Regions from separate parts of the Paenibacillus sophorae genome, predicted to be linked through region 1. Evidence: riboswitches for the same ligand, from Rfam matches in the RefSeq annotation. Region 1 holds a riboswitch; the other holds the start of a gene.
What was found. Region 1 has a riboswitch for glycine ahead of gcvT (glycine cleavage system aminomethyltransferase GcvT). Riboswitches for the same ligand answer to the same signal wherever they lie in the genome.

Region 1 (16,151 bases):
CTGCCGTCTTCCGTCTTGGCCACGGTGGGGCCGGGCAGGAACGGAGTCAGCTTCGCCTTGACGCCGACCGGGCCGGCGCCCGGGCCGCCGCCGCCGTGCGGCGTGCTCATCGTCTTGTGCAGATTGAGATGCACAACGTCAAAGCCCATATCGCCGGGACGGGTGATGCCCATGATCGCGTTCGAGTTGGCTCCGTCATAGTAGAGCAGCCCGCCCGCTTCATGCACGATCTTGGCGATTTCGACAATCTGCGTCTCGAACAGGCCGAGCGTGCTCGGGTTGGTCAGCATGAGCGCCGCGGTGTCGCTGCCGACCGCATTTTTCAACGCCTCCAGGTCTACCATTCCCTGCTTATTGGAAGGAATGGTCACTGTCGTAAGGCCCGCAGCCGAAGCACTGGCCGGATTCGTGCCGTGCGAGGAGTCCGGGACGATGACCTTGGTCCGGACCTCGCCGCGGCTCTCATGATACGCGCGGATCATCATCAGTCCGGTCCATTCGCCATGCGCGCCGGCGGCGGGCTGAAGCGATACGGCGTCCATGCCGGTCAGCGCGGCAAGGTCGCTTTGCAGCGTGTGCATCAGCTCCAGCGCGCCCTGGATGCTCTCTTCCGGCTGGTACGGATGGATCTTCGCGAATCCCGGGAAGCGGGCGACATCCTCGTTGATCTTCGGATTATATTTCATCGTACAGGAGCCAAGCGGATAGAAGCCGTTGTCAACACCGAAGTTGCGGCGGGACAGGGCGGTGTAATGGCGGATAACATCCACCTCGGACACTTCCGGAAGCGCGGCCGGTTCGCTCCGCAGCAGCTCGGCGGGAATCAGCGCATCCAGGCCTTCCTCCGCCGGCACATCGCATTCCGGCAGGGAATAGGCGGCGCGTCCGGGACGGCTCAGTTCAAAGATAAGGCTTTGTTCCGGTTTCATAAACAGCCCTCCAGTACGCTTGCAAATTCGTCGATTTCACTCTTGCTCCGTTTCTCCGTTACGGCAATCAGCATATGGCCGGAAAGCTCCGGGTAGTCCTTGCCGAGATCATAGCCGCCGAGGAAGCCTTTACCGAGCAGCTTGGCGTTAACCGCGCCAGGATCGCTGCCCTCCGGCAGCTTCAGCACGAATTCATTGAAGAACGGGGAGGAGAAGGCGACCTTAGCGCCTGGAATAGCCCCGAGCCGGGATGCCGCGTAATGGCTCTTGCGGATATTCAGTCCGCCGACCTCGCGCAAGCCTTCCTTGCCCATTACGGACAGATAGACGGAAGCACAAAGCGCCAGCAGCGCCTGATTGGAGCAGATGTTCGACGTCGCCTTCTCGCGGCGGATATGCTGCTCACGGGCTTGAAGCGTCAGCACGAAGCCGCGCTTGCCGCTGCGGTCGACCGTCTGGCCGACGATGCGGCCGGGAATGCGGCGCATGAGATGCTCCGCGACCGCGAAGTAGCCGCAGGTCGGACCGCCGAGCGAGGCGCTGATGCCGAGCGGCTGGGCGTCGCCGACAACAATGTCGGCGCCAAGCTTGCCCGGCGTTTCGAGTACGCCGAGGGCGAGGGGATTGGCGCTGACGACGAGCAGCGCTTTGGCGTCGTGCGTGAGCTGCTCGATGGCGGCCAGATTCTCGATGCACCCGAAGAAGTTCGGGTACTGCACCAGCACCGCCGCCGTCTCGCCGTCAATCGCCTGCGCCAGCAGCGCAAGATCGGTGACGCCGTCCGAGGAGCCGACCTCGGCGATTTCAAGGCCGAGTCCGGCTGCGGTCGTCTTCACCACCTGCCGCGCTTCGGGATGGACAGCGCTGCTGACGACGATCTTCTTGCGCTTCGCAGCGCCCGAAGCCAGCACCGCCGCCTCGGACAAGGCCGTCGCGCCGTCGTACATGCTGGCGTTGGCGACCTTCATGCCGGTCAGCTCGCAAATGTACGATTGAAATTCGAAGATCGCCTGCAGCTCGCCCTGGCTGATCTCCGGCTGGTAAGGCGTGTAAGCCGTATAAAATTCCGAACGGGAAATGACATGGTTAATAACGACGGGCACATGGTGATCGTAGAGGCCCGCGCCCAGGAAGCTGGTGTGGCTGTCGAAATCGGCGTTTTTGTCCGCCAGCTGTTTCATATGCCGCAGCAGGGCGTATTCGTCCAGCGCTTCCGACATGGGCAACCGGCCCTTATAGCGCACGGCTTCGGGAATATCGGCGAACAGTTCCTCCACGGACTGAATCCCGATTTCCGCCAGCATTTCGCTGCGGTCCTGCTCGGTCATCGGCAGATAACGATGCTTCATTTACGGATTCACTCCTTGGCTGATTAATTATGAAGCTGATTAATTATAAAGCTGATTAAATGAATAGGTTATGTCCTGCACAGACAGGTGCTTAACGGCTTTTTTTTAGATTAAAGAATTTATAAGTTTTCAGCGGAGCTGAACAATTCTTTAATCGCAAGAAAAACAACCGCTAATGAGGGATTTGGCAACTTCTTCGAAAAGACTTCACTAGGAGTTTTTCTTATAAAAAGGGGCTTTCACGACAGTGGCCTTGAGCCGCTTGCCGCGGATCTCCACTTCCAGCTCCATGCCGATTTCGCTGTACCGGGCTTCCACCAAGGCAAGCCCGAGATTCCGCTTCAGCGTCGGTGACTGCGTGCCTGTCGTAATCTCGCCGATCCGCTGCCCGTCCGAGTAGACAGGATAATGCGAACGCGGAATGCCCCGGTCGATCATTTCGATTCCAACCAATCGGCGCGGGACGCCCTGCTCCTTCTGAGCCTTGAGCGCTTCGCGGCCGATAAAGTCACCCTTATCCAGCTTCACGAAGAAGCCAATGCCTGCTTCCAGCGGCGAGATATCCTTCGACAATTCCTGGCCGTACAGCGGCAGCTTCGCCTCGAAGCGAAGCGTGTCCCGCGCGCCGAGACCCGCTGGCGTCAGCCCGTGGGCGCTGCCCGCTTCGAGCAGCCCGTTCCACAGCTTCGCCGCGGCGTCTACCGGAGCATACAGCTCGAAGCCGTCTTCGCCGGTATAGCCTGTGCGGGACAGCAGCACTTCCACGCCGCACACTGCCGCGTGTTCTACGAAATGGAACGGCTTCAGACCGGCCAGCGGCACATTGGTGACTTCGCTCATGATCGTTTCCGCATGCGGCCCCTGAACCGCCAGCAGCAGCGTTTCTTCCGACCGGTCCGTAAGCTTCACGCCGCTCTCCGGCAGATGGTCCTGAAGCCACTGAAAATCCTTGCCGATGTTGGAGGCATTGACGACCAGCATGTAGCGGCCTTCGCCCAGACGGTATACGAGCAGGTCGTCGACCGTACCGCCGTCCGGGTAGCAGAGCAGCGAATACTGCGCCTGGCCGTCCGCGAGCTTGCCGACATCATTGGTTGTCATATGCTGCAGATACGCCTCGGCGCCGCTGCCCGTCACCATAAACTCGCCCATATGCGAGACATCGAACAATCCCGCCCGGCTGCGTACCGCTTCATGCTCCTTCTGGATGCCGGTGAACTGGACCGGCAGCTCCCAACCGCCGAAATCAATGCTTCTGGACTCCGGAAAAGCGGAGTAGAAAGCGAAAAAAGGCGTTCTTTTCAAAGCATCCATGTTGTCACTCCCTGTGTTTTTATCCTACAAAGTGAAGCTTGCCCCCAGAGACATCTTCCGAAACCTTACAGGGGATCGGCCTCTCTATTACTGCAAGCGCAAAAAGGGACAGGCGAAAGACGCATCTGCGCAACATATGCGCGACATCGTCCTTCGCTCTGTCCCTTGTACCTGAAAGTTACCCTGCGCCGGGCCGTGAACGTCCGGTATTTCAGCATGAGCCGCTGCTTGCCCTATGGCTTGGCGCCCTAGCTGAATGCAGGTTTCCCCGTTGGTGACCGTATGCTTATGAAGCTCCGGTGCTCTCCAGAGATGCGTCCGGCAGAGGTCCTTTTGCCTGAGAGATTCACCTTGGGTTAAGGCTTACTCCTTCGGCGCCGTCCTTGCAGGACAGTCTCTCCCTGTGCCATCATTCGCAGTCGTATGTGATTATTCTCACTCCATTAATACTGGAATCCCATCCCGATGTCAACACAATTCGATCAAAACCGGCCGAAATTTATTTTCCTGTTAGATATATTGACATCGGATAAGGGCATAACTTAGTCTATAACTAATTTATGACTCCCAATGACGAAAAGAGGCGGCTAACGAAAATGAGTGAAGTGCTAGACAATCTCCGGTACAGCGAAGAGCATGAATGGGCGCAGCAGGGAGAAGGAACAACCGTGCGTGTTGGCATTACCGATCATGCCCAGCATCTGCTTGGCGACATCGTGTTCGTGGAGTTTCCCGAAATCGGTACGGCGATCACCGCCGGCGACAGCGTGGGCAGCATTGAATCGGTCAAGACCGTATCCGAATTATATTCTCCGGTGTCGGGAACGGTGACGCGGGTCAACGAAGCGCTGGAAGACAGCCCCGAGCTGTTGAACTCTCAGCCGTACGGCGAAGGCTGGATTTACGAGGTGGAAGTCGAGGGAGATTACGATTCGGCTACTTCCGGACTGCTGGACGCGGCGGCTTATCGTGAGTTGGTCGGCGAGTAAATCATAAGCGGGAACAGCGGATTGTTGGGCAGGGGTATTCTGCCTAAAGCGCTCTTTTATTCGGCATTCTCGACGGTTGCTTGGAGATCTCATACGCGCAGATAGCAGTGAATCGGCTTAGGCAGGCTTGGGACGGCGGATTTATCCTTCGGCTGAGGCCTGCTTTTTGCTTTTTTGAGTCGGCATTATGCAAAATTCACTTCAAGTCCGCACCCTTCCGAGGCCCCCGCAGCCTCTAGAGCCGGAAGCCATGTTTTCCGCTTTACCAAAAATTCCTTCACCGGGTGCTAGCGTATGGGAAATCCAGCGATTCCCTTGTATATTGAAGGCGCGATATGCCAGAAGACGGATAGCAGATACAAGCTGACAGCTGCAAAAATAATCCACAGCCCTAGAAGTCTTCCTATTTTCCAGCCTGTCCGCACGGAAGGGGAAAGAACGAACAGGAATATCGATGCAGAGTAAAAAGGGAACAGCGCAGCAGCCGTCATGGCAGTGCTCATCTCAAAGGTGATTTGGGCGGCGGAGATCGGAATCATGGCGTCCGGATAGCTGACCGGATCGGCAAAGTACAGCGTACCGAGCAGCGGCAGCCAGGCGGCCAGCACATGAACCGGGAAAGCCGGGATTTTATTCCCGCTGTTCAGCGCGCACAGTATCTGCCAGTAGCCGCACCAGACGATTGCGTATAAGGCGCCAAAGGCCAGAAAATAGCTCCTTATCATCATCAGTTTCCAGCCCGTGGGCATGCCGGATGGGATACCCCAGAACAGGCGGGGATAGGACCAGAGCAATAACGTAAAACCTCCGAAACCCAGTAGAAAGATTAAGAAAAAGACTTGAAAAACCAGGCTGATGAGCGGCATGCCAATCCAATTCCATACGGCCAGCCACCGCTTCGGGTCGCGCAGAGCGCGGACAAGAGAAGGCATAGTCTGCAACATCTCCTTTGTTTACTCTCTTCCACGTTCTGTATATTTTTTCCTTCCAATAATCCCATTATTAATATAAAAAGTCTCGGCACTATTTCAAAATCAGTGCTTTGCATGTGACTCAGCAAGAGATGACGACATGAATCATGAGGTTGCCTTTCAGTGGACACAAACGCGACCGCCGCCCACCCCACAAGGCATGAGCCGGCATCAGCGGAAGGCGGAGAATTTCTGCATCTGTACATCTTTTTTTCTCGCAAAAACCCCTCCTAAACTCATTTCCTGCAAATGTGCGGGCATCTCTCATCCCTTCTTCCTGTTCCGGCGTGTAAGCCTCAAATGACTGCGCAATTGCATCCATTTCTTCTTCCCGGGCGAAATTCACCGATAAAACCTGCTGGTTTGCAGGAAAAGAATGCTGTTCCGCCTGAACAAACGGATGCGTTGTCCCTTCAACCTCTACACAACGAGGGACGGCATGATGTGCCGCCGGCATGGAGTCTGACCACTGCGCGTAAGCACGCCGAGAGGGCCCGTGTTTTGAAACCCCTACTGTCCTCTGCGGCGACCGATATCCTTTTTCATGCCCGGAAGGATTTCGTCAAGCTCTGATTTTAATTTCGAGTCCCAGTTTAGGTCGACTACACTCGGATTTCCCAGTCGGCGCTGCTCCTTCTGAACTTCCTGCTTGCGTCACTGCGGCTTACCAGCCGCATTTTCCCATACGGAGAGTGCCGTTAAGCAGTTCGTGACAGGATGATAGTCGGCCTTCGGCGGCGGGCTCTTGATATTGCTGTATTTCCGGTTGCATGCATCCAGAACCTGGTACCATCCCCCGAAGCGATGGTCTACAAAATAAGTCCAGCAGTAAGCGAACATATCCAGATAATATTTCCGGTATTCCGCCCGGCCTGTACTGGCGGCCAGCATAGCGGAAGCGCCGAGCGATTCAGCCATTACCCAGTACGATTTATCCGCGTCGATAATTCGTCCGTCCACAGGAGACATTGCGAAGAAAATACCCCCATGCCGCCGGTCCAGTCCTTTGTGCAGCGCCTCCCAAAACAAGCGCTCCGCCAGCCGTAGAAGCCATTCCTGCGGAAAGTGCCGGTGCAGCAGCAGGAGCAGCTTGGACCACTCGATAGAGTGGCCGAAAATATACCCGTAAGGCCGGTATTCGCTCTTGGTGTAGTCCTTGTTGTAGTTCCAGTCGATTTCCCAATCGGAATTGTAATGCTCCCATATCAGTCCGCCCGATTGCCGGAGCAGCTTGAACATGACGGAATACGCCAGGGTATTCGCGCGGTCCAGATAGCGTCTGTCGCCGGTAGCCTCGTAAGCTGCCATCATCGCTTCGCATAAATGCATATTAGCATTCTGTCCGCGATAGGGAGACAATTCCATTCGGTCGGTGGTGAGTTCATCGGCGTACAGTCCGTCTTTTTTACTCCAAAAATGTTTCTCCAGCACCTCGTACACTTCGCCGATCATCGGCCCGGCTGAGGAGATTCCCGCTTTGAATGCGTTGGAGGCCGCCAGCAAGACAAAAGCGTGCCCGTAGGCGAACTTTCTTTTATCGGTCGGAGTACGTCCTTTTACCGTCCAATGATATCCGCCATGCTCATGATCCCAATGATATTCACGCAGAAAGTGCAGCCCGTGCTCCACTGCTCCGTGGTACTTCTCAGGTCCCCCAACCTGTAAAGCTGCGCTGAAAATATAAACGAACCGCGTCATTCCAACCAATTGTTTCGTCTCGTAATCGCTTATGGTTCCATCGTCCAGGAAGGAGTTGATATAACCGCCGTTCTGAAGGTCGATACACCGGGGGGCATAGAAATGCACCGTGTCCAGAATATGCTGCTTTAAAAAGGATGGATCCGCGAAATCTGGATAAACGGCTCGGGTATCGTTCATGGATATATCCCTCTTTCTTTTGTTTTGTCGATAATGATCATCTATGCGTTAAGCTTGGACTTTATGTTAGCTGAAGGATTTAAGGGGAAAAGCATGCAAACGGCCGTCTGATTCTGGTCATCAAGTCCGGCAGGCTATTCCTCCTCTGGATGGGGCAGCGCGAAAAAGCGGATTTTCGGGAGACAAGGCAGTGCTGTCCGAAAATCCGCCGTAGGCGGCGCATTGGCGCATTATTGTGTATATGGATTTCGAAAGGCCGCTGTCACTCTTCCTGCAGCTGCCGCAGTACGATAATCTCCACCCGGCGGTTCTTCTGTCGTCCGCTCTCCGTGGCATTGTCCGCAGCTGGGCGAGTATCGGCGTAACCGGCATACTGGAACTGACTGGGTTTAAGCCCCTCTTTTTCCAGGAAAAAACGCAGGACGGACAGCGCGCGGGCTCCCGAAAGCTCCCAGTTGTCGACATACCGGGAAGAGGGGAGCACCGGCCTGTTGTCCGTATGGCCCTCGATGCTGACCATCGCGCCGATGCCGCGGAACAGGCCGGACAACTGATGCAGTGCGGGATACGCTGCGGGCTTGAGATCCGCTTTGCCGACATCGAACAGGAAGCGGTCGCTGAGGGTGATGGCGATGCCCTGAGGCTTGTCCGCGACAAAAATCTGGCCACCGAGATGATTGGTCTGCACGTACTCCGTAATTACATTCATCAGCTCTGCCAGCTTCGCTTCCTGCTGGCGGAAGGCAAGCTCGCGGGGAGAGGGAGACGCGGCAGCCTGTCCGCTTCCGCCATCAGGTGTCGCTGACGGAATAACGGCAGATTGGCTGTCTGCACCGCTCTGACCGTCTCTGTTCTCCAGGCTGCCTTCATTTTTCTCGCCCTTCCCGCCGTCAAGTAATCCGTTCCCGCCACCAAGCACACCGTTTCCGGTCTGGAACGAGCGCTGCAGCGAAGAGATTACGCCGCTATATTTCTCCTGATCCAGACTGCTCATGGCATAGAGAATGACAAAAAAAATAAGCAGCAGCGTAATCAGATCGGCATAGGTAATCATCCAGCGGTTGCTGCTGTCGCGTCCGTCAGGGAGGCGATCCCGGCGTCCCCGCTGCCTCATGTCCGGACTCCGGCTGAGGCGATCCCTTCCGCTTCGCTTTGAAGAAATGAGGCCAGCTTCTTGCGCACCATTTGGGGATGATCGCCATTCTGTACAGCCAGAATGCCTACGAGCAGCATTTCCATGCCGTGCAGCCTGAGCTGGCTGCGTGACTTAATCTTGGAGGCAATAGGCAAGAAGAGCAGATTGGCGCTGGCGACCCCATACAGCGTCGCTGTGAAAGCGACGGCAATTGAAGGCCCGAGCTGGGAAGGATCGGTAAGGTGGCCGAGCACGCGAATGAGTCCCATAACGGTTCCGATAATTCCCATGGTGGGCGCGTAGCCGCCGGCGGCCTCGAACACTTTGGCATAGCCTTCATTCTTAAGCTCCGCAGCGTCCATCTCCAGCTCTAGAATTTGACGAACCTGTCCAGGGTCCGTGCCGTCGACAATAAGCTGCAGGCCTTCGCGGGTGAAGGGATCGGGATGCGTCTCCAGCCGGGATTCCAATGCCAGAACGCCGTTTCGGCGGGAGAAGGCTGCCATCTCCACGAGTTCTTCCGCCTGCTCTTCCAGGTGAGCCTGGCTCCGGCCGAAGGCTATCCTAAGCCCTTTCCCGGCGGACCGCAGCGTGCGGGCGGGAAAGCTGATCAGAACCGCGGCAGCCGTGCCTCCGAATACGATCAGAGCGGCATTCCATTGCAGAAGACCGGATACGCCGCCGCCTTCCCAGAAGAATCCGCCGATCAGGGCGGCGAGTCCGGCAAGGATGCCGATTATCGAGGTGATATCCATTGGTTATACTCCTTAATTAATATATATTTAGATTTGCATGAATACGGCGGGACATGTATAATGGATGGGAACAAATATTCTTATATTCCATTTTTTCACTTTAGTATGAAGATCGGCATTTAAGCTAACAATTTTGATAATATATTAATATATTTTAGATGATTAAGGGGGAGGCGGGCAAATGAATGATATTGTCGTCAGTACGAAGACCTTCGAACTGGAGTCCGAGTACTCACCCCAGGGCGATCAGCCCCGCGCCATCGGAGAATTGGTGGAAGGTTTGCGGCAGGGCAAGAAGCATCAGACGCTGCTGGGAGCGACGGGCACGGGCAAGACATTTACCGTAGCCCAGATGATCGCCAAGGTGAACCGGCCGACGCTGGTCATCGCGCACAACAAGACGCTGGCCGCTCAGCTGGCGAGCGAATTTAAGGAGTTTTTTCCGCATAACTCGGTCGATTATTTCGTGAGTTATTACGACTACTACCAGCCGGAGGCCTACATCCCTTCTTCGGATACTTATATTGAGAAGGATTCCAGCATCAACGAAGAAATTGATAAGCTCCGCCACTCTGCGACGAGCTCGCTGTTCGAGCGCAGGGATGTCATTATCGTCGCGAGCGTATCCTGCATTTACGGCCTCGGTTCGCCGCAGGAATACGGCAGCCTGCTGCTATCGCTGCGGGTAGGGATGGAGAGACCCCGGAACCAAATCTTAAGCCGGCTGGTAGATATCCAGTATCAGCGCAACGACATCAATTTCGTGCGGGGAACGTTCCGCGTGCGCGGCGATGTGATCGAGATTTTCCCCGCTTCGCAAGGGGAGCATGCCATTCGCGTCGAGCTGTTCGGCGATGAAATCGAGCGGATTACCGAGATCGACGTGCTGACGGGGGAACTGATCGGGGAGCGGGAGCATGTCGCCATCTTCCCGGCTTCCCACTTTGTTACGCAGGAAGAGACGATGCGCGTTGCTCTTGTCAACATCGAGCGGGAACTGGAAGAGCGTCTGGCCGTACTGCGTGACGCCGGCAAGCTGCTGGAAGCCCAGCGGCTGGAGCAGCGGACGCGGTATGACATTGAGATGATGAAGGAGGTCGGTTTCTGCTCCGGCATCGAGAACTACTCCGGACCTCTGACCTTCCGCGAGCGCGGTGCCACTCCCTACACGCTGCTGGATTATTTCCCGGACGACATGCTGATTGTTATCGACGAGTCGCATGTGACGCTCCCGCAGATCCGGGCGATGTACAACGGTGACCAGGCGCGCAAAACCGTGCTGGTTGAGCACGGCTTCCGTCTGCCGTCCGCCCTAGACAACCGGCCGCTGAGATTCGAGGAGTTCGAGGATAAGGTCAAGCAGATCGTCTATGTCTCCGCAACACCCGGTCCCTATGAGCTGGAGCACTGCGATATGATGGTGGAACAGATTATCCGGCCGACCGGCCTGCTTGACCCCATAATCGAGGTGCGCCCGACGGAAGGGCAGATCGACGATCTGATTGGCGAAATCCGCGAGCGGATCGACCGCGACGAGCGTGTGCTGATTACGACGCTGACGAAGAAGATGTCGGAGGATCTCACCGATTATCTCAAGGAAATCGGCATCAAGGTGCGCTATTTGCATTCTGACATCAAGACGCTGGAGCGGATAGCGATACTGCGCGATCTGCGGCTCGGTACGTTTCACGTGCTCGTGGGTATTAACTTGTTAAGAGAAGGGCTTGATCTGCCGGAAGTATCGCTGGTCTCGATACTCGATGCCGATAAGGAAGGCTTCCTCCGTTCCGAGCGTTCACTGATCCAGACGATCGGCCGCGCCGCGCGCAACTCGGAAGGCAAGGTGATCATGTACGGAGACAATATTACCGAGTCCATGGACAAGGCGATTACCGAGACCCAACGGCGCCGGTCCATCCAGATCGCCTACAACGAGCAGCATGGCATTACACCGCAAACGATCCGCAAGAAAGTGCGCGATGTCATTGAGGCAACGAAGGTAGCCGAATCGAAAGCCGATTACTTAACCGGCGCTGCCGGCAAGATGAGCAAGAAAGAACGTCAGAGCCTGATGCAGCGGCTTGAGGCCGAAATGAAGGAAGCCGCAAAGAATCTCCAGTTCGAACGCGCCGCCGAGCTGCGCGACGCCTTGCTGGAGCTGCGGGCCGAGTAACCGAGTCTTACGCGAAAGAATCACGATAGAATTGAACGAGTGTGAACGGCGCTGTCCTTAGGCCGTTCTTCGTGCTTTTTGCCGGCAGCCTTGAAGCGAAATCCCGCAGGGAGAGCGCTCCTTGCAGGCAGTCGCAGTGAGTACACCGCGCAAACGTAAAGCGAATCCCGCAGGGAGAGCGCTCCATGCAGACAGTCGCAGTGAGTGCACCGCGCTAACGTAAAGCGAATCCCGTAAGGGAGAGCGCTCCCTGCAGGCAGTCGTAGTGAGCGCTCCCGCGCAAACGTAAAGCGAATCCCGTAAGGGAGAGCGCTCCATGCAGACAGTCACAGTGAGTGCTCTGCGCTAACGTAAAGCGAATTCCGTAAGGGAGAGCGCTCCTAGCAAGCAGTCGCAGTGAGCGCTCCCGCGCAAACGTAAAGCGAATCCCGCAAGGGAGAGCGCTCCTTGCAAGCAGTCGCAGTGAGTGCTCCGCGCTAACGTAAAGCGAATCCCGTAAGGGAGAGCGCTCCTAGCAAGCAGTCGCAGTGAGCGCTCCCGCGCAAATGTAAAGCGAATCCCGCAAGGGAGAGTGCTCCTTACAGGTAATCGCACTCAGGCGCCCACCCTCGCGAGCGCAAACGTTCGAGCGGTCCCGCAGGGATAAGCGGCTCACCGCACGCAGGCAACTAAACACGGCCCCCCGCCCTCCCTCCGCCAAAATTTGCGGGTGTCCAGAGGGCGCAGCCCTTGGGGCCCTCCCACTGGGAGGGTTTGGGAGGGTGAACCGAAAATTTGGAGGAGATGTACCGTTGGCGAACGAAAACATAGTAATCAAAGGCGCAAGGGCGCATAATCTCAAAAATATCGACGTGACGATACCGCGCGACCGGTTCGTCGTCCTGACGGGGCTAAGCGGCTCCGGCAAGTCGTCGTTGGCTTTTGACACCATTTATGCCGAAGGACAGCGGCGGTATGTGGAGTCGCTGTCGGCTTATGCACGCCAGTTCCTCGGCCAAATGGAGAAGCCGGATGTCGATTCCATCGACGGCTTGTCCCCGGCCATTTCCATCGACCAGAAGACGACAAGCCGCAACCCGCGTTCCACCGTAGGAACGGTAACGGAGATTTACGACTATCTGCGCCTGCTGTTCGCGCGTGTCGGACATCCCCACTGCCCGGACCACGGCATCGAGATCACGTCGCAGACGGTCGAGCAGATGGTCGACCGGATTATGCAGTACCCGGAGAAGACGAGACTGCAGATTCTCGCACCGGTCATATCAGGCCGCAAAGGCGAGCATAAGAGCTTGTTTGCGGAAATTTCGAAGCAGGGCTTCGTGCGTGTGCGAGTCGACGGTGAGCTGCGCGATTTATCCGAGGACATTGAGCTTGAGAAGAACAAGAAGCACACAATTGAAGTCGTGGTTGACCGGATCGTCATCAAGGAAGATGTGGAGTCGCGGCTGACGGATTCCATCGAGACGGCTCTGAAGCTGTCCGGCGGTAAAATTCTCGTCGATATCATCGGCCAGGAAGAACTGCTGTTCAGCTCCAGCTTTGCTTGTCCCGTGTGCGGCTTCAGTATGGAAGAGCTGGCGCCGCGCATGTTCTCCTTTAACAGCCCGTTTGGTGCGTGCCCGGAATGCGACGGCCTTGGGGCGCAAATGGTGGTCGATCCCGATCTGCTCATCCCGGATGCCGGCAAATCCATCGAAGACGGCGCTTTTTTAGCCTGGACAGGCAGCACATCCAACTATTACCCGCAGTTTCTGAAGTCGGTATGCCAGCACTTTCACATTCCTGAGAATGTGCCTGTAAGCGAACTGACGCCGGAGCATATGAACAAGCTGCTCCACGGTACGGGGAGCGAGAAAATCCATTTCCGCTATGAGAATGATTTTGGGCAGCGGAAGGAAGCGATGGTTCCTTTCGAAGGCATTATTCCGAACCTCGAACGCCGTTACCGTGAGACGGCGTCCGATGGCATCCGCGAATTCATCGAAGGGTTTATGAGCGCCAAGCCATGCCCCGTATGCAAAGGCAAACGGCTGAAACGTGAGATTCTAGCCGTGACGGTAGGCGACAAGAACATTGCCGAAGTAACCGATCTGTCGATCGGGGACAGCCAACGCTTTTTCAGCGACCTTACTTTAAGCGAGAAAGAAACAGCTATTGCCAATCTGATTCTAAAGGAGATTGGCAGCCGTCTCGGCTTTCTCGTCAATGTCGGTCTCGATTATTTGACGCTCAGCCGTACGGCAGGCTCGCTGTCAGGCGGGGAGGCCCAGCGCATCCGGCTGGCGACACAGATCGGTTCCAGCTTGATGGGCGTGCTGTACATCCTGGACGAGCCCAGCATCGGCCTGCACCAGCGGGACAATGACCGGCTCATTGCGACGCTTGCGCATATGCGCGATCTCGGCAACACCCTGATCGTTGTCGAGCATGACGAAGATACGATGCTGGCGTCGGATTATATTATCGACATCGGCCCTGGAGCGGGCATTCATGGCGGGAAAGTGATGGCCCAGGGAACGCCGCAGGAAATCATGAACGACCCCAACTCATTGACCGGCGAATACCTAAGCGGACGCAAATTCATTCCGGTCACCTCCGATCGGCGCGAAACCGACGGTCGCTGGCTGGAAATCCGGGGGGCCAAGGAAAATAATCTCAAGAACGTGAACGTCAAAATTCCGCTCGGCGTCTTTACGGTGGTAACCGGCGTATCCGGCTCCGGCAAGTCATCGCTTGTCAACGAAATTCTCTACAAGAGTCTGGCCAAAGAGCTGAACAAAGCGTCTAAGGTACGCCCGGGCCAGCATAAAGAAATACGCGGCCTTGCCCATTTGGACAAAGTTATCGATATCGACCAGTCGCCGATCGGACGCACGCCGCGGTCCAATCCGGCAACCTATACGGGCGTGTTCGACGACATCCGCGACTTGTTCTCCAAGACGAATGAAGCGAAGGTAAGAGGCTTTCAAAAAGGCCGTTTCAGCTTCAACGTCAAGGGCGGACGCTGCGAAGCATGCCGGGGCGACGGCATTATCAAGATTGAAATGCACTTTCTGCCGGACGTCTACGTTCCGTGCGAGGTCTGCAAGGGCAAACGTTACAACCGTGAGACGCTGGAAGTGAAGTACAAAGGGAAGAACATCGCCGATGTGTTGGAGATGACGGTCGAGGATGGAACGGAATTCTTCCAAAACATACCGAAAATTCACCGCAAGCTGCAAACTCTGCTCGATGTGGGTCTTGGCTATATCAAGCTGGGCCAGCCGGGAACGACCCTTTCCGGTGGGGAAGCGCAGCGTGTGAAGCTGGCGTCGGAGCTGTACCGCCGGAGTACGGGCAAGACGCTGTATATTCTGGACGAGCCGACTACAGGTCTGCATGTGGACGATATCGGCCGCCTGCTGGAAGTACTGCACCGTCTGGTTGAATCGGGCGAATCCGTGCTCGTTATCGAGCATAATCTGGACGTAATCAAGACGGCTGATTATATCGTCGACATGGGACCGGAAGGCGGCAGCGGCGGCGGAACGGTTATCGCATCCGGCACCCCGGAACAGATCATCCAGGTACCGGAATCATATACGGGCAAATACCTGAAACCGATTCTGCTTCGGGATACGGCGAGGACAGAGGCGCTGATGCTCCAGACCTCGGAAGCACAATAGGGTGAGCGTCAGACTTTCATAAAAAGGAAACACGAAAGGGCCGCGGCATCTGCCGCGGCCCTTTAACGTACGCAATAACGTTCTTTCAACACGCAATACCGCTATTTCAGCGGTCAATCACGAGGCGACCGTAGACAGAATGGAGCTCAGCTTGTCCTGAATGGCAGGCACGCCGACGCGTTCGGTAAAGGCATGGAAGCTCTCGCCTGTGGCGCGTTCGCTCTTATAGAACAGCAGGAGCTGTTCAAGCACGCCTGCGACTTCATCCGCTTTGACGCGTCCCTTGAGCGGCTGCGCGAACTTCGCGGCCGGACCCTGCGCTCCGCCGCCAAGCGTGCCGCCGACAGCAATGTCGAAAGCTTCGACCATGCCTTCGGGGGTCTTCACTAAAGCTCCCTGCAGGCCGATGTCCGCGATTTGCTTCTGTCCGCAGGCATTCGGGCAGCCGATGAGATGGAGGCGGACCTTCTCGCCAAGGTCCAGGCGTTCGTCCAGGAAGCTGGCAATGGCTGCGGCGCGCTTTTTCGTCTCTACAAGAGCAAGGCTGCAGAATTCGTTACCGGTGCAGGCGACGGTGCGGCTGATGAAAGGCTTCGGCGCAGCCGACAGGCGCTGAAGCACGGGCGCTGCCAGGAGCTCTTCGACTTTATCATTGGGCACGCCGCTAAGGATGGCGTTCTGCGACATCGTCGTGCGGATGGTCCCGTCGCCGTAAGTGTCTGTGAGATCGGCCAACTGTGTTAGCTCGTCGGCGTCAAGCCGTCCGACAGGCACATTAAGGCCGACATAGTTCAGCCCCTGCTGCGGCTGCGGATGCACGCCGTCGAAATAGGCGGCCTGCCAGCCGGCCGTTTTGTCCTCACCGCGCGCAGGCAGCTCCCCGATCAGCTCGAACAGCTTGTCCTTGAATTTCTCCGCGCCCCAATCGGCCACCAGGAATTTCAGCCGGGCATGGTGTCTTTTCTCGCGGTATCCATTGTCGCGGAAGATTGT
Region 2 (16,151 bases), 430 kb from region 1:
AGGTATAAATAAAAAGCCCCCTCTGAAGAACAGAGAGGGACACAACTACTTGATCAATTCTTCTAGCGAGACGGGGAATAATGGTTTTACCAACTCATAAACTGCCGTAGCATATTGTTGAATTTCATATTGTGAGTCATGAGCAAGCCTTTGATTGAGGAAGTGACAAACAGACTGAAGTGAAGCTGTCCAATAATACGCTGTGTACATTCCATAAGCTGAAGGGATAAGCAGACGTGCTTGTTCAGGAGCGATACTATTTTCTAATGCCCATTCGTAATCCTTTAGCCCTTGTTCAATCTGCCGAAGTAATCTTTGTGTGGCTTCAAGACCGATTGTATCAGTTACAGGCTCTCCGCTTCCCTGCTTAGAGTTCTCAGGCTTACTTCGCCAATCAGTTGGGTTAGGAACATAATTTTCTACATCAATCGTTATGTATCTTCTAGAAGCTTCATTCCAAGCATCCATTGTGTGGTCACTTCCCACTACGTACTTCCAATGTTGCCTTGCTACCATAAGGGGGGCGTAAACTTCAAATTGGATAGTAGCATGACGGAATGGGGACATGTGATCTTCCCTTGCTAAAAACTTGATAAGCTTAACATCGTTAGGTGTAAGTTCCTTTGATTCTTTAGCGTAGGAAACCCTTGCACTATTTACAACGGATAAATCCCCACCCATATGGTCTACGAGTCTAACATACCCTTTATCAAGCACATTTATTTTCATGATAAGGCATCCCTCCTAAAATCATATCTTCTCAAAAAAATATCATAACAAATAATGGATAAGCGGACTAGACTCTTTATGTGATGATGTAAGATGGTTATACTCACCCTATATATTAATGTAAACTTTGTGGTCAAACCGTACTTTGTGCTTGGGTATACTACGGTGAACCGTATCACAAGTAACGGCAAGTTTTTTTGGAGTAAAGCTCGCAGAAGCCTATATTCACAGCATACCGGCCGTAGGAGCAGGGTAGGCCGCACTCCGGTTGGAGTAAAACGTAGATATTTTTCCTGAGAGATTGTTTATGCTACAGAATGATGATTTCCTTGAAGGGGCTTTTGCCGGTCTTCGGTGGGTCTTTTGGTATGGTCGAAAAAGCTTCTGGCTGAGACTATACGACGATTATTGCGGATATGCGGCCTGGAATGTTGTCATGGCGGGGATGGCCGGGTAATAGAGATGATTAGAACTTTCGAATTTGGCTGGAGTGAAGCCAATGAAACGGAGGGACAAATCATGGAGGCACAGACAGTATCAGGCATCAGCCCAGTACAAGCCATTGCAGCTTACGGTGGTACACAGAGCGATGTCAGTTCCCTGGAGAAACAGCGAAACCGGCTGATGATGGAGCTGGACAAGGCGAATGCGGCGCAGGGTAGCGAGATGCAGATTCCTTATCGCCGGGAGCAACTGCAGCGGCAAATCCGGCTGCTGGAGGCTCAATTGGTGCAGAAAAGCGGGAGCAGCACCCCGGTCAATTTTGTACCGGCTTCTCCGCTTCAAGACCATCTCCCGCTCTGGCGGACTGAAGGAAAGGGAGGCCTTAAAGTCATCGGTCTAACCGATCCCCGGACGGCGACGGTGAACCCGGAGGGCCATTTCGACGCGTTGATTTAGACCAGAAAGCGAAGGTACGGGAAACCCGGTAATGAACCGGCTTTTCCGTACCTTCTTGCTTTAAGAGGCGGCAGTGTATCGTTTCTACTGTACTAAACTATCCAATTCCGGCTTCAATTTGTTCCGCAGAACATACAGCATGACGGCACCGACAAGGAAGGCGACGGCATCCGCAATGACAAGCGACCAGACCACCCCGTGGAAGCCGTTCATGTGATTGGCGATATAAAGCACAGGAATCAGCGTAATTCCTTGAATAATTGACATAATAAACGCGGCCGTTCCTTGCGCTGTGGCTTGGAAGATCCCCGTAAACAATGTGGTCATCCCTGTAATGAACAAGGATAAGAACGTTACATGCAGAATGTAGCTACCCATTTCAATTAATTGCGGGTCATTTGTAAAAAGACCAATTAAATGGTCGGAAATCAAATAGACGACAATGCCGAATACGGCTGCTAACACCACGATTGCTTTACTCGTAAATCCAATGGTATGCTTCATGCGCAATTTATCCGCTGTAAAAGAGAAGGCAATAAGCGGCACAACTCCCTCGCATAAACCCATCAGAATAAACTCAGGAAACTGCAATAAACGTGATGAAATTCCGTAAGCCGCTACGGCCGAATCCCCATATTCGACAAGGAAATGGTTAAAGATGAGCGACATTGCCCCCAAAAAGATGCTCATAATAAAGACGGGAACTCCGATTTTGAATACATTGCCCAGAATGTCCTTGGTAGCCTTGAACCATTTGACGGAGACCGTTAAGAATTGGCTCTTATACCCCATATGGAAGGCGTAGTATACACTCGCAACCAAGTTAGAAATGACCGTAGCCGACGCAACGCCGATCACGTCCCATTGGAACACGAAGATGACGAGCGCATCGAGAATGATATTTACAACAACACTGAGAATCATACCGATCATAGACGTGATGGCTGCACCCTCTGAGCGCACGATATTCTCCAGCGTGAAGAATAATACAACGAACGGTGAACCGATAAGCATAACCGTGACATAGTCCTTCGTGAATCCGAAGGAGTCAGGCGTTGCCCCCAGGCCGTGTACGATTAGATCGATCAATGGGAGACCCACGGCTATCAGGATAAGTCCGAGAACTAAACTGCTGTAAAAAGCGAATGAAGACACATGCTTTACGTCATCATATCTCTTCTCTCCCAGCAAACGGGAGATGAATGTGCCGCTGCCCATGCCAATCAAGTTGCCCAGTGCCATAATGATTGCGAATAACGGCAAGGTTAGTGCGAGTGTGGTTAACATGGCCGTATTGTGGAGTGTGCCTAGGAAGTAGGCATTCAAAATGGAATATATGACATTCATTGATGTACCTAGCATCATCGGTACAGCGAAGTGAGCTACGGCTTTTGCTACCGGTGCTTTTTCAAAGTAATAGAGGTTTTCTGCATCCATGTTGGATCACTACTTTCTTTGTTTTTTCTAGACTAACAGTGTTAGATTGAACCTTACAGTGTTAGATGATATCATGAACCTAAGAACCTGTAAAGCATAAACTTACACTGTTAGATAAAAGGGCGGATAACGATGAAAAAGCAGCAGCCTCAAATTTCGGAGGATAGGATTCTGGAAGCCTCGTGGGAGCTTCTCGGAGAGGAGGACATTGAGAAATTCAGCATGAGACGATTGGCCGACAGGCTGGGGATTCAGGCTCCCTCCCTGTACTGGTACTTCAAGAGCAAACAAAATCTTTACCAGCGCCTGGCCAATCAGGTATCGAAGGTGATCCTGGAGGAGTTCCACTCCGAGGGGGATTGGAAGGAGCAACTGACAGGGCTTGCCGTAACAGTACGGAGCGTGCTCAGCCGATATCCCTGCTCCACTCAGCTCATGATGATGACGCTGCCCCACGAACCGGACATCATCCGGTTCACCAACCGTATGCTGCTCTGCGTGGAATCGACGCCGCTTGAGCAAGCGCAGAAAATGCAAGTGGTTACTACGCTTGTGAACTATGTTTTCTACTTCGTTCTGGACGATTATCAGCATGAGCGCAATGTCTCCGCGATCCTTAAGGACCAGGGAGCGCCTCCGGGTGAGGAGATGATTCGCCTTCTGGACTCCATGAGCGAGACGGATGCGGGACTGTTTCGGAGGATGTTCACGAACGGGCTGTTCGAGCTGATGGGGACCGACGGGGCATTTGAGTTCGGCTTGAAGCTGATTCTGCTCGGGATTGAGCAAGTGATCAAGGAGCAGGAGAAGTAGTATGTAAAAAACGCTCATCCGGTTATCGGATAGGCGTTTTCAATGAGGAATATATATGATATGAGGGGTTCAAGCCCAACAGCCTATACTTTTATTTCCAAGTCACCTATATTGAAAAGGATATCCAGACGCAGAATTAGTTAAATAAATTATGGACTTTAATACGCAGAGTGGCTTTCGGATTCTCAAAGAACATATATAGGAGAAACAGGGCCAATGGTAATGCCCAGCTTGTCGCTCATTTTGAAAAGGTGGTCTCTCAAAAACTTGCCGCTTCAGCCAGCGCGGTGAATCGTACCACAAATGATGGTAAACAGGGTTAGGCAAGAATTAATATTGGATAATCTCTTCATAAGCAGGTTAATGCAAAGGTGGATTTTTGTTAACGGTATAACTTCAAATACAGTGAGACTAAAGATGTTATTTGCCCAGGTATCACGATAAGAAACAGGAACGGTAACACGAAAATCCACAGCCATTTTATTCGATTCATGATCAGCTCTCCTTATAGTCAGCGGTTCTAAGGTACAACGAAATAAAAGGCCGACCCTTGTGAGACAGCCCCTTGCTTCTTGCACGGTTTTAAACTTATGATTCAATCTGTGCCTAGTAATGAATCAATTATGTTCAGGTGACTTTTTTATAAACCAACCCAGCACCAAAATAAGTATTGCAAGAATAAATTCAATCCAAAAAACCGTTTGTAGACCGAAAACCATGCTTTGTGTCTTCTCATGCATCGCAGTGGGATCGAGCGAATGGTGAAGATAACGATTGGCTCCAGACGACATGATGCCGACGAACAATGCGATGCCAATTCCCCCTGCAATCTGTTGGAGCGTATTGTATATGGCTGTGCCATGAGGGACCAGGTGACGTGGAAGTTGATTCAATCCTGCCGTCTGAGCCGGCATGACGACGAACGACATGCCTAAGAATAAGAGGACATGACCCAACAGAACGGAACCTTGTGTTGTATCACTGTCGATGCCGGCAAACAGCCACAACGATATGGCGATCAGGAACAGTCCGGGCACAATTACGAGCCTCGGCCCGAATTTATCGAATAATTTCCCCGATACCGGCATCAGTATCCCGTTCAAAATGTTACCTGGTATTAGAAGTAAGCCTGTCGCGAATGCTGTCAACTTCATCACATCCTGCATATAGAACGGCAGCAATGTTGTTGTGGCGAATAGAACCATCATCAGAATTACAATCAATACCGCAACCAGAGAAAAAGTGGGATGCCGGAATACGGAAAGATCAATCAACGGCTCTTTGATCATGAACTGGCGCCATACAAGCAAGAGCAAGAAAAGGCTGCCTATTGCAATCGATCCGTAACCTTCAGGCTCAAGAGAGACACTTGTCTGGCTGAAGCCGTAGGTGACGCAGCCGAAACCGACGGTTGACATTACAATGGATACAAGATCGACCCTTGGCTTGGTCAGTTCTGTCACATTTTTCAAGTATATGAATGCATAAATAATCGAAAACAGTGCGACGGGGATCACCATGTAGAACAGCCATCGCCAGTGAAAGGTATCAATGATCAACCCCGACAAAGCCGGTCCAATGACAGGGGCGACCATGATGACCAGCCCCATGAGACCCATGGCGGCACCCCGGCGTTCTGGAGGATAGAGGGCGAGAATCGTATTCATCATCAACGGGATCAATAATCCTGTCCCGCAAGCCTGAACAACCCTGCCCATCAGCAAGATTCCGAATCCCGGGGATACTGCACACAAGCAAGTACCGGCCAAAAATAACGCCATCGCAGACATAAACATCTGGCGAGTCGTGAACCATTGCTGTAGTAATGCGGTCACCGGCACCAGTACGCCGATAACGAGCATATAGCCTGTCGATAACCACTGTATGGTCGCGGCAGCAACGTTGAATTCCCGCATCAATCCAGGAAGCGCATTGGCAAGCAAATTTTCGTTAAGAAACGCAACAAATGCACCGATGAGTAGCGCGGTTAACATCGGCCCTCTCTTCATTCCACTTACCTCTTGAACCCGTTTGTTCATCTTTTACCTCCCGAATATTCATTGCCTTGACACCGAATCGCCAGCCTGTCGTGCAGATTATCCTACACCATCACTTTCTAACAAGGAATAAAAATTATCGCGGTCTTCGTTATCGAATTTGCCAAGCGTCCGTACCCTGACAAATTCATGTCCGCCATACATGTCTATTTCCTCGCCATACCTATTGTAGAGCGCGATCATATTGCCATCCCGATTCAACTCCATGTACCCGTAACATTTTGCCTCAGGCGCTTCACCGTAAAGGAGCATAAATCTGATTTTGTCCACTCTGTTCATGCAGCTCCTCCTTTTCTATTTTTCGTAATGAACCTGAATAAAATTTTACGTGAAACCGGATGAATTGGAAAAAGCGATATCGCTCTTCATACTCGGAAATTCATTCATATTTCGAAAGCATAAAGGGGGCTCCCCCACTATGTCGCTCATTCGCACATTATTTCTTGACAAGATGAGATTTGGGGATTATGATAACGTGCCGGTCAACTCTACAAGGTAAATCAATCTGGTACTCGGTCAGGGCGCGGAGAACCGTATCATAAATGTTTAAACTGAGGCCACTAAGTTGCAACAAAATGTCTTGATAATTATTTGGTATGGTTTCAATTCCTCGAAATGAAGGGATTTGACGCAATAACGTCGAATATTTGCCGAGTATTTAAAGAGGTGCTTGTTAATACCAGTTAGGGAATAATGAGAGAAAAGGAGGAATAGAAATGTCGTATATCGTTGATTTTAAAAATGTGTCTACGGCAGGTTTAGAGTCTTCACCTGTAGCAGAAGCGCTTGCTGGTTTACGTGCTAATGAAGCCCGTTACTTTATGAACAAATACAAACATGAATTTACGGTTGTACCAGCTGGCGAAAGCCAGGAGACCCTTGATTATGTGAACCGAATTTTGAAAGAAGAACGTGATATTGCGTTTGCGGCCAAACCTTTGGAAACGTCGCGTTTTCAAGTGGAAAATATCCAATTTTCCTACGTCTTTTATGAGGATGGTCTTGGGATCAATGTCATGTATACGGTTGATGACCCTAAGAAGCGGGCCGTTGGTTTTAAGCTTTCTGAGGGGATGGAGATACCAAGGGAGTTAGAAGGGAAGTTTAAGTTTGCTAGGCAGCAGTCTAAACTAGCTGGTACAATTCGGGGCTCGTTTTTTGTGATAAAAGGACAATATTAAAGTAAGCTATATGGGTGCGAGGATATTCGGGTACTGAATGGATTTGCAGGGCTTGTTGAGTCCTTTGTTACTCGCCCCTTTTGAGTGTGAAAAATATAAGCATCTGTTCCGAGTGGCGGAATAGAGGCTTTTCTACAAAAATTCGCGGTTACAGTGATACGGTGAACCGTATCACAAATAGTGGTAAAGCAGCGAGTTGAGTTAGAGGTCAATCTGAATGAATTCATTTAAGATGGCATAGGAAATTCGTGCATAAAGCGAAAGCATTTATTGCCTTATTGCTAGAAGAAATTCAGCGGCGGCAGCCTCCTAATCCAGACACAAACAAAAATGCGAGCCAGTAATAGTCGCATTTTTACCTAAGTTATCATGCTCTTGTAAGACCTGAACAAGTAATTTGACATTTAGTTAACGATCACTTACTATATTGTCATGAGCAAAAAACATATTGATAGTAAACGCGATGATATTATCAACGCCGCTGTAACTCTCTTCTCTCAAAAAGGCATCGACGGAACAAATGTTAAAGAAATAGGTAAACTAGTCGGTGTGACCGACGCGGCATTATATAAGCACTTCCCAAGTAAAACTGCTCTCGCTGAGCAAGTATACATTCATTACTTGGAACAGTATACGAAAGTTATTGATTATTTCGCTAACATGTCTATTCCCTTTAATGAAAAGTTAGCTTTTTTGATTCAGGAATTAATGAAAATGATAGCGGAGGATCGCTTCGGTTTTCTCCTGCTTGGACAAAATCATGACTGTCTCTCGGAGGTTCTTAGGAACCGCAGACAACCTGCCATGGCATTAGTTGATTTAATCCAAGCCGGTGTACATAATCATGAAATACCTAATCAAGATCCCTATTTAAGTGCTACTTTGTTCATCGGAGCTTTCTTGCGATTACCTATCCTTATGGATAACATGATTTTGCCTCAACAACTCGAACAAACCACGTTGCAAATTCAAGTTCGGATTGCTGGTTTACTTGGCTCAAAGTAGCCTTTTCTTTTTGATTATAAGGTTAGTGTTTATTAACCATATTTTATGGAGGTTATTTTCATGATTTGGAGCATTCTGGGGATCGTTGCTTTATTACTGATTGGTTCTGTATTGTTCTTCCTATTATATGCCTATTGGTATATATGCAATGTGAAGAAAAAAAAGTTAATCTATGAAATTGATGAATCAAAACAGAACGACGTTATTGAAAATATCATGTATAAGAAGGTGGATCGAAAGCAGTTACTTATGGATGTTTACCGACCTTCTAATCTTGAACCAAACGCGAAATTACCTGCTGTTCTTCTCGTACATGGCGAAGGTCTCGAAGTATTAATAAAAGACGCTAAAAATTGGGGATTGTACACTTCTTACGGAAAACTTTTAGCGAACATTGGGTTGATAGGTATTCCTTTTAATCATCGACGTGCAAATATGGATTTATCCAGAATCCATGAAGTTACAAGCGATATCTCCGATGCAATAAAATTTGTTAAGAGAAACGCAGTAAAATGGAGTATTGACGAGAACCGAATTTGTATCTGGACATTTTCTGTAGGCGGCGCATTCGTCGTCCCTCTTCTAAGTGAGAATAACCATAAGATCAAGTCATTTGTTACGTACTACAGTCTTCTGGATATCAGAAATTGGTCCGACAGCGTCAATGACGATAAGTATAAAGATTACTTTCCTGAACAATACCTATCCATATCACCTGAGAAGTTCCCGCCTTCTTTGGTCGTAAAATGTGAAAAAGATAGCGAACGTATTAATAAATCGATTGATCATTTTGTACATATAGCAAAGTTAAGGGATATAAAGTTCGACTATATCGTTCATTCTACGGGAAGGCATACTTTTGATGCTTTTGATGATAACAGCGAAACACGCCAAGTCATAAATCAAACGCTAGAATTCATAACAAGAAACACATGACCATAGCTATGAGTATAAGTCTAGGACTAGGCAAGCTTTAAAATAGCAATCGTTCCACACGTGATTGTTATCAATGTGCGAATACTATACTGTGAGAACGTAAATGTCGCAGCGAAGCAATCTTTTAACCCCCTTTACCTGGCGGTAAGAACATTAAAAACATCGTTTTCTGGTTTGCAAAAGAAGATGGATTGGCTCAAACTGCTTTACCAGTGAGTGAGGAGAGGAGAACCGTACCACAAATTAACGACATGTTTTTAGCAGGACATTAGCCTTAAACCCAGGAGGGTTAGGGCAACTGGTGTGACTTTCGTCACAGATAAAACACTCACATAGTATGTAATATGTTAAAATGTCAGAAGGGCATTACCGCTTCACTAACTTAATAGTTAGCAAGCTATGATTGCTATGGGGTCACACTATAGCAGGAGCAGCTTCTGGAGAGACTGCGGGAATTCTGCGGCGCCGAAGGGTTCACAATCTCAGGCAAAAGGACAGAAGAGTACTGAATGTATTTGTTATGCTGATCGTTGTCAGCAGGATAAGTATGATTCGATATTCTTATGAACCGGGAGATTGGAGGACATCCAGTCTCTTTTTTTGGCACCAAGGTATTGCATTCATAAGGGGGAACTAGGTATGGCACAACCAGAATTAAAGAGAGAGCTAGCAAATCGGCATGTTCAACTCATCGCAATCGGCGGCACCATTGGTACGGGATTATTCTTGGGATCGGGCAAAGCGATTCAACAGGCAGGCCCATCCATCATGCTTACGTATTTAATTGTGGGGATCGCCGTGTTTTTCGTAATGAGAGCGCTGGGAGAACTTCTGTTGTCTAAAGCGGGTTATCAATCGTTCACGGATATTGCTGAAGACTATCTTGGATCTCGGGCCGCGTTTATAACCGGTTGGACGTATTGGTTTTGCTGGATCATGACGGCTATGGCTGATGTAATCGCTGTTGGCGTATATGTGCAGTATTGGTTTGATATCCCGCAATGGGTGCCTGCCATCATCTGCCTGATCATTTTATTAGGACTTAATCTATTAACTGTAAAAAATTTCGGAGAACTCGAATTTTGGTTTGCTTTAATCAAAGTAATCACGATTCTCGCCTTAATTGGCATTGGGGTCATTTTGCTGGTCATGGGATTTAAGACGGATGCAGGATCGGTCACGATACGAAATCTTTGGGAACACGGGGGCGTTTTTCCGAACGGCATTTCAGGTTTTTTATTTTCCTTTCAAATGGTGGTATTCGCTTATGTCGGTGTGGAATTAGTGGGTGTATCGGCAGCGGAAACGGCGAATCCGGAAAAAAATATTCCATCGGCGATCAATAAAATTCCTCTACGGATTCTATTTTTCTACGTTGGCGCGCTTTTTGTCCTGCTGTGCATTAACCCATGGACGGAGCTCAGTCCGGCAGAAAGTCCTTTTGTTAAAACCTTTACTTTAGTAGGAATTCCGATTGCCGCAGGGATTATCAATTTCGTCGTACTAACTTCTGCCGCTTCCGCTTGCAACAGCGGGATGTTCTCCACAAGCCGGATTCTCTATAATTTGAGCAAGAAGGACCAGGCGTCCTCTCATTTTGCCAAACTGAATAAAAATCATGTACCCGGGAACTCGTTATTCATCTCCACGCTGGTCATATCCGTTGGCGCTCTTTTGAGTAAACTCATTCCGGAGCAGGCGTTTGGAATCGTGACAACGATAAGTGCCATTTGTTTCATTTGGGTGTGGGGCGTCGTCCTCGTCTGCCATATCAAGTATAAAAGGACCCGGCCGGAATTACAGGCAAAATCAAAATTCAAGGCACCCTTTACGCCATTTATTAACTATGTTGTCTTAGCATTGTTTGCCGGGATTCTCATCATTATGCTGTTCGCTAGAGAAACACGTCCGGCGTTATTGTTCACTCCGCTATGGTTTATTCTATTATTTTTATTGTATCCTGGTAGAAGCAAAAGGGAAAAAAGCAGCAGTATAGCAACGAGCACCAAATAGATTGGCTGTTATGAACGCATTGACTCCTCATGGAGTCGGTGCGTTTTTTTCTGCTCAGAGAAAGGCGGATTTTTTGCTATAATCGGGACTTTACAAAAGATAATTAGTTACAAAACAACGCAGCCCCGACAGACGAAATCCAAAATAGAAGTGATTCTTTCGTGTCTAGCCGTAGTCGATCCAAGACCCACCAAGAACAAAAGGAAAGCCTCTACAACCGTGTAGGGGTTTTTGTTTGATCATTGTCTATATTAAGTCTTAGTTTATATATACACAAAACAGGATTTTACGAACGTGTGTTAGTAAAACCGAACAGAATCTATGATGTCTTCTTATCTACTAGCAAATTAACTATCGTAAATCTTACTTTACTTAATGGAAAATTCTGTTATAATGAAATCAATCGAATTATTACATATTTTGTATTTTTGCATTTTTATTTAAAAAACTTGTAGCGATAAGGGAATCAAATTTCTATTTGTTGATACGCTGGGCCCAGCTGTCATATGAAATTTGAGGAGCGATGAAAATTCATGAAAAAAAGGTTGCTCAGTTTATTCTTTGTTGCCGCACTGACTCTTACTTTATCCGGGGTGGTAAATGCCGCTAATTCTGAATCTCAAGCTCAACCATCTAAATCAGTTGATATTGTAGAGTCTACCAACTACTACACTCCTTCTATCGCAAATGAACCTACAAAGGTAACCAAAATTGATGTAAAGGGAGTGGACAAAGAAACAGGTAGTATTATTAACGAAGATCAGTTTAAGAAATCCTTATTAAATTTCTTTAATTCGAATCCTGAGAAATATTCTACAAGCATTAAAGAATAACTATAAAGCTGCACAATTGGGCAAAAGCACGAACAATAATCAAAAAGAAGTAACTCCTTCTTTTGGTGAAGTCTCTCCTTCTTATATTGTTGGTCAGGGTTGGTCAACAGACCCGCATGTTACTTTTTCTCAAGATCGAGTTACTTATGCAACCTCATGGATTACAGAGGATAATTATCGGTCAAGCGTACCTATTACTGCTACCTATACTAAAACTCTGAAAACATCGGCCACATTGGGATTTACGGGATCAAATCTTATACAGAGTAAAATGGGTTTCTCAGCATCCTTTAATGTTGAACAAACTACAACTATTACACAAGGAGCTAACGTTCCGGCTTGGACAGTTTGGGGGATGAGGCCTTATATTAAATATAACCTTGAAGAATGGGAAGGGATCTATTATTATATTGACTCGACTGGTGGAATTGTACAAGTAATTGAAGGCTCCGTAACTGGAACAAACAAAAAACTTATTACAAAATCGAATGAGTATTGGTCCCGCACCAACACTACACACGACCTCAATGCAACAACCCCAACTCCTCCAACGGGTGTTCCTAATGTATAATATACAATAGAAGAACTAGTTTGGATGGAGGGAGGATTGCGATGGGTAACCAGAGGAATATCTTGCTTATCATATATGGTGTATTAGTTTTTATACTTGGTGTCTTATTTGTTCCGGTTAAAAAAGTATGGGGCCCGGAGAATAATCTTACTGTTCAAGAAGTAACATATGCTCCACTTTGGAGGCTGACTAATAAGAGCCAAGATATTAATGGCTTCAATCCCATTTATGAATTACAAACTGAACGGTTACTCTACACTATATTTATAGTTACATTAATATTTTTTGTCATTTACATTTTTCTTTTTCAAAAGAAAAATAAGTAATTTAATTGTTTAAGTGTGATTAACGTAAAACTTCCTGTGAGAATCCTTATTCTATAAGGATTCTTTTTTATTTACAAGGGTGTAAGAGGACAAGAGCCTTAATTGCGGCTAGGAACAATTGACATTGAGAACACAACCAACGGGAACTAAGGCAAGTCTGAAATTTCTTTTTTAACTATTTGAAATTGATAAATTTGACTTTTCGTAGTGCCTTGGCACCGGAATCGTCAGGCTATCGTGCAGATTATCCCACACCATTACTTTCTAACAAGGAAAAAAATTATCACGGTCTTCGTCATCGAATTTGCCAAGTGCCCGTACCCTGACATATTCATGTCCGCCATACATGTCTATTTCCTCACCGTACCTATTGTAGAGCGCGATCATATTGCCATCTTGATTCAACTCCATGTACCCGTAACATTTTGCTTCAGGCGCCTCACCGTAAAAGAGCGTAAATCTGATTTTGATCACTCTGTGCATGCAGATCCTCCTTTTCTGTCTTTCGTATTGGCTTTGAATTTATACAATATCCCCCATAAAATGTAAACAGTGATCCGGCCTTCGTCATCTAATTTGAAACGTGCTTTCGACGAGCGGCGTAAGAGTTAAATCAAAAAACCCCCGGCAATCCCGCCGGGGGTTCAACTATGCATAAATAAAGTTTGCACACAAAGAAGCACTATGCTATGATTGAAGAACTACTGGTGTCGTTTAAAAAAACTACGTGGAAAACCCATCTTATTTACACTTTTATCTTACCACACGACATTACGGTTTGTCAAACTTTCTTTTTCTTCAAATTTAAATGAAGGAGTGCATGCAGGAAGATGATAAGCGCGGAGGATTGGAAGCAAGAACAGGACCGGCTGGAGCTGGTTACGGAAAAGCTGCAAGCGAGAATCACCGAACTGGAGCCGGAGGTGGCCGGGCTGCATGATCAGGCGGTGGACATCCGCAAACAATTTTGGCAGGAAGTTACCGTAAACACAAGTACGGACGAAGATTTTGAAGAGACCTTCTACAGTATCAGGCAGCAAGAAGCATTATTGTCCGAACGGGAGCGAAGCCACAGGCAACGCGTGCAGCAATGGAAAAACATGAAACGGCTGCTGTCATCTCCCTACTTTGGGCGCATTGATTTCCACGAGGATGGCTTAAGCTCTACCGAGCAGGTCTATATCGGCGTGTCATCTTTCGTCGATTCAGACGGCATGAGTTTCCTGGTCTATGACTGGCGTACTCCAATCGCGAGTATGTATTACGATTATTCCCCGGGAGCGGCTGGATATGACACGCCGGACGGAACCATCCCGGGGACGATGAAGCTGAAACGGCAGTATCAGATCCGCGAGGGCAGACTTCAGAACGTGTTCGACACGAGCGTAACGATCGGAGACGAATTACTGCAGCAGGTGCTTGGCAAGGGCGCGGACAATCAGATGAAGAGCATTGTCGCGACGATCCAGAAGGAGCAAAACGCCATTATCCGCGAAGACAAAAGCCGGATGCTCGTCGTGCAGGGGTCGGCCGGCAGCGGGAAAACCTCGGCGGCGCTGCAGCGGGTGGCGTACCTGCTGTATAAGCACCGCGAGCGGCTCAAGGCGCACCAAATCGTTCTTTTCTCGCCTAATCCGATGTTTAACAGCTATGTATCTACCGTTCTTCCCGAGCTCGGTGAAGAAAACATGCAGCAGACGACCTTCCAGGAATATCTGGACCACTGGCTTGGCAAGACGTTCCATATAGAAGACCCCTTTGACCAGATCGAATACGTGCTGACAGAAGCATCAAGCCAAGGGTATGAGGCCCGGATAAAAGGGATTGAGTATAAGGCATCCGCAGACTTTCTGCAAGCTCTTCAGAATTATGCGCAGTGGCTGGAGCAGGAGGGCATGCGCTTCAAAAGCATCCGCTTTCGGGATCGTGATTTGATCACGGCCAAGCAAATGGAATCCACATTTTATAGCTATGATCCTTCCATTCGCATGACCAATCGCATTGCTATGCTGCAGGAGTGGCTGCTGCGTGAATTGACCTTGCTCGAAAGCAAGGAATGTGAGGCGCTCTGGGTGCAGGAGGAGCTGGATTATCTGGGCAAGGATCAGTACGCCGAAGCGTATCATGCACTGCACAAGGAGAGGGGCGTGTTTGACTTTGCCGAGCAGTATGAAAAGGTCCGCGAAAGGCTGGACAGCAAGCGCAGACCGGACGAGGGCGATTTCGACTATGCCGAGCGGGAGGAAGAGCTGCTGCGCCGGATGATCGTGAAGGAGCAGTTTAAACCGCTGAAGCGAAGCGTGAAGCGGATGTTGTTCATCGATATGGCCCAGCTGTACGTCCAGCTGTTTCAAGATGAAGATGCTTTTAAGAAGATGACCAATGGAGCGGCGATGCCCTCGCTTTGGCCGGAAATCTGTGATCAGACCAAGGAGAAGCTCGGCCGGCTCGAACTCTTCTATGAAGATGCGACACCGTACCTGTATTTAAAAGAGCTCATCGAGTGCGTTCGGACGAACACGGAGATACGGCATGTAATCGTCGATGAGGGTCAGGATTATTCGATGTTTCAATATGAGTTCCTCAACAAAGTGTTCCCCCGTGCCCGTATGACGGTGCTTGGCGATTTCGGTCAGGCCATTTTTGCTCAGGCAACGGAGCTGTATGGTGAAGATTCGCCGCTCATCCGGCTTTACGGAGGATCTGACACGAGCTTGTTCCGCCTGGTTCGCAGTTACCGGTCAACCCGCGAGATTGTGGAATTCACGAAGTCTCTGCTGCCGAATGCCAAGGAGATCGTATCCTTTGAACGAAGCGGCAGGAGACCGCTCCTTTCTAAGGCGGGCAGCGGCGAGAAGCGGGCAGCGCGAATAGCTGAGCATCTCGCGGCGCTTCAGGCGGAAGGCTTCGTCTCCATCGGCGTCATTACGAAGACAGCGGCCGAAAGCAAAGAGGCTTATGATCTCTTGACGTCTCAGGGATGCCAGGGGCTGAAGCTTGTGACGAAGAGCACGCCCACCTTTGAGAAGGGAACTTTGATAATCCCCGTGTATCTCGCTAAGGGCGTTGAATTCGATGCCGTTCTAATCTACGACGCATCTTCGCAGACGTATCATCGGGAGAGCGAGCGCAAGCTTTTTTATACCGCATGCACGCGTGCTATGCATCGGCTTCTGCTGTACGCAGCAGGAGAGTGGACCCCATTCATTCAGGCATTGGATAAGTCCTTGTATGAGGTAGAGCAATAAGAGGGTGCTTTTGGATATAGGTATCGAATAAGTCCGCGCTCATGGTGCTAAAATGAAGAGACCCATCGAATTTCTAATTTCGATGGGTCTTGATTGTCTATT

Region 2: another riboswitch for glycine. It lies ahead of KP014_RS02685 (amino acid permease); the one in region 1 lies ahead of gcvT (glycine cleavage system aminomethyltransferase GcvT).

Annotation. Positions count from the first base shown of each region.
Region 1 covers NZ_CP076607.1:126,833-142,983, reverse strand. Annotated here, with positions in the region: gene gcvPB (aminomethyl-transferring glycine dehydrogenase subunit GcvPB) at 1-929, opposite strand, end outside; gene gcvPA (aminomethyl-transferring glycine dehydrogenase subunit GcvPA) at 926-2,278, opposite strand; gene gcvT (glycine cleavage system aminomethyltransferase GcvT) at 2,489-3,592, opposite strand; glycine riboswitch at 3,908-4,005, opposite strand; gene gcvH (glycine cleavage system protein GcvH) at 4,189-4,581, shown strand; gene KP014_RS00635 (hypothetical protein) at 4,869-5,513, opposite strand; gene KP014_RS00630 (hypothetical protein) at 5,635-6,009, opposite strand; gene KP014_RS00625 (AGE family epimerase/isomerase) at 6,207-7,430, opposite strand; gene KP014_RS00620 (flagellar motor protein MotB) at 7,693-8,544, opposite strand; gene KP014_RS00615 (flagellar motor protein) at 8,541-9,320, opposite strand; gene uvrB (excinuclease ABC subunit UvrB) at 9,502-11,493, shown strand; gene uvrA (excinuclease ABC subunit UvrA) at 12,285-15,158, shown strand; gene KP014_RS00600 (nitrite/sulfite reductase) at 15,276-16,151, opposite strand, start outside.
Region 2 covers NZ_CP076607.1:559,434-575,584, reverse strand. Annotated here, with positions in the region: gene thyX (FAD-dependent thymidylate synthase) at 46-729, opposite strand; gene KP014_RS02730 (hypothetical protein) at 1,037-1,186, shown strand; gene KP014_RS02725 (hypothetical protein) at 1,249-1,629, shown strand; gene KP014_RS02720 (MATE family efflux transporter) at 1,714-3,066, opposite strand; gene KP014_RS02715 (TetR/AcrR family transcriptional regulator) at 3,199-3,879, shown strand; gene KP014_RS02710 (MDR family MFS transporter) at 4,497-5,918, opposite strand; gene KP014_RS02705 (hypothetical protein) at 5,976-6,215, opposite strand; gene KP014_RS02700 (hypothetical protein) at 6,653-7,117, shown strand; gene KP014_RS02695 (TetR/AcrR family transcriptional regulator) at 7,550-8,122, shown strand; gene KP014_RS02690 (alpha/beta hydrolase) at 8,183-9,058, shown strand; glycine riboswitch at 9,486-9,566, shown strand; gene KP014_RS02685 (amino acid permease) at 9,698-11,071, shown strand; gene KP014_RS02680 (hypothetical protein) at 11,605-11,904, shown strand; gene KP014_RS02675 (hypothetical protein) at 11,921-12,475, shown strand; gene KP014_RS02670 (hypothetical protein) at 12,517-12,801, shown strand; partial or broken gene KP014_RS02665 (hypothetical protein) at 13,046-13,284, opposite strand; gene helD (RNA polymerase recycling motor HelD) at 13,632-16,049, shown strand; gene KP014_RS02655 (TetR/AcrR family transcriptional regulator) at 16,147-16,151, opposite strand, start outside.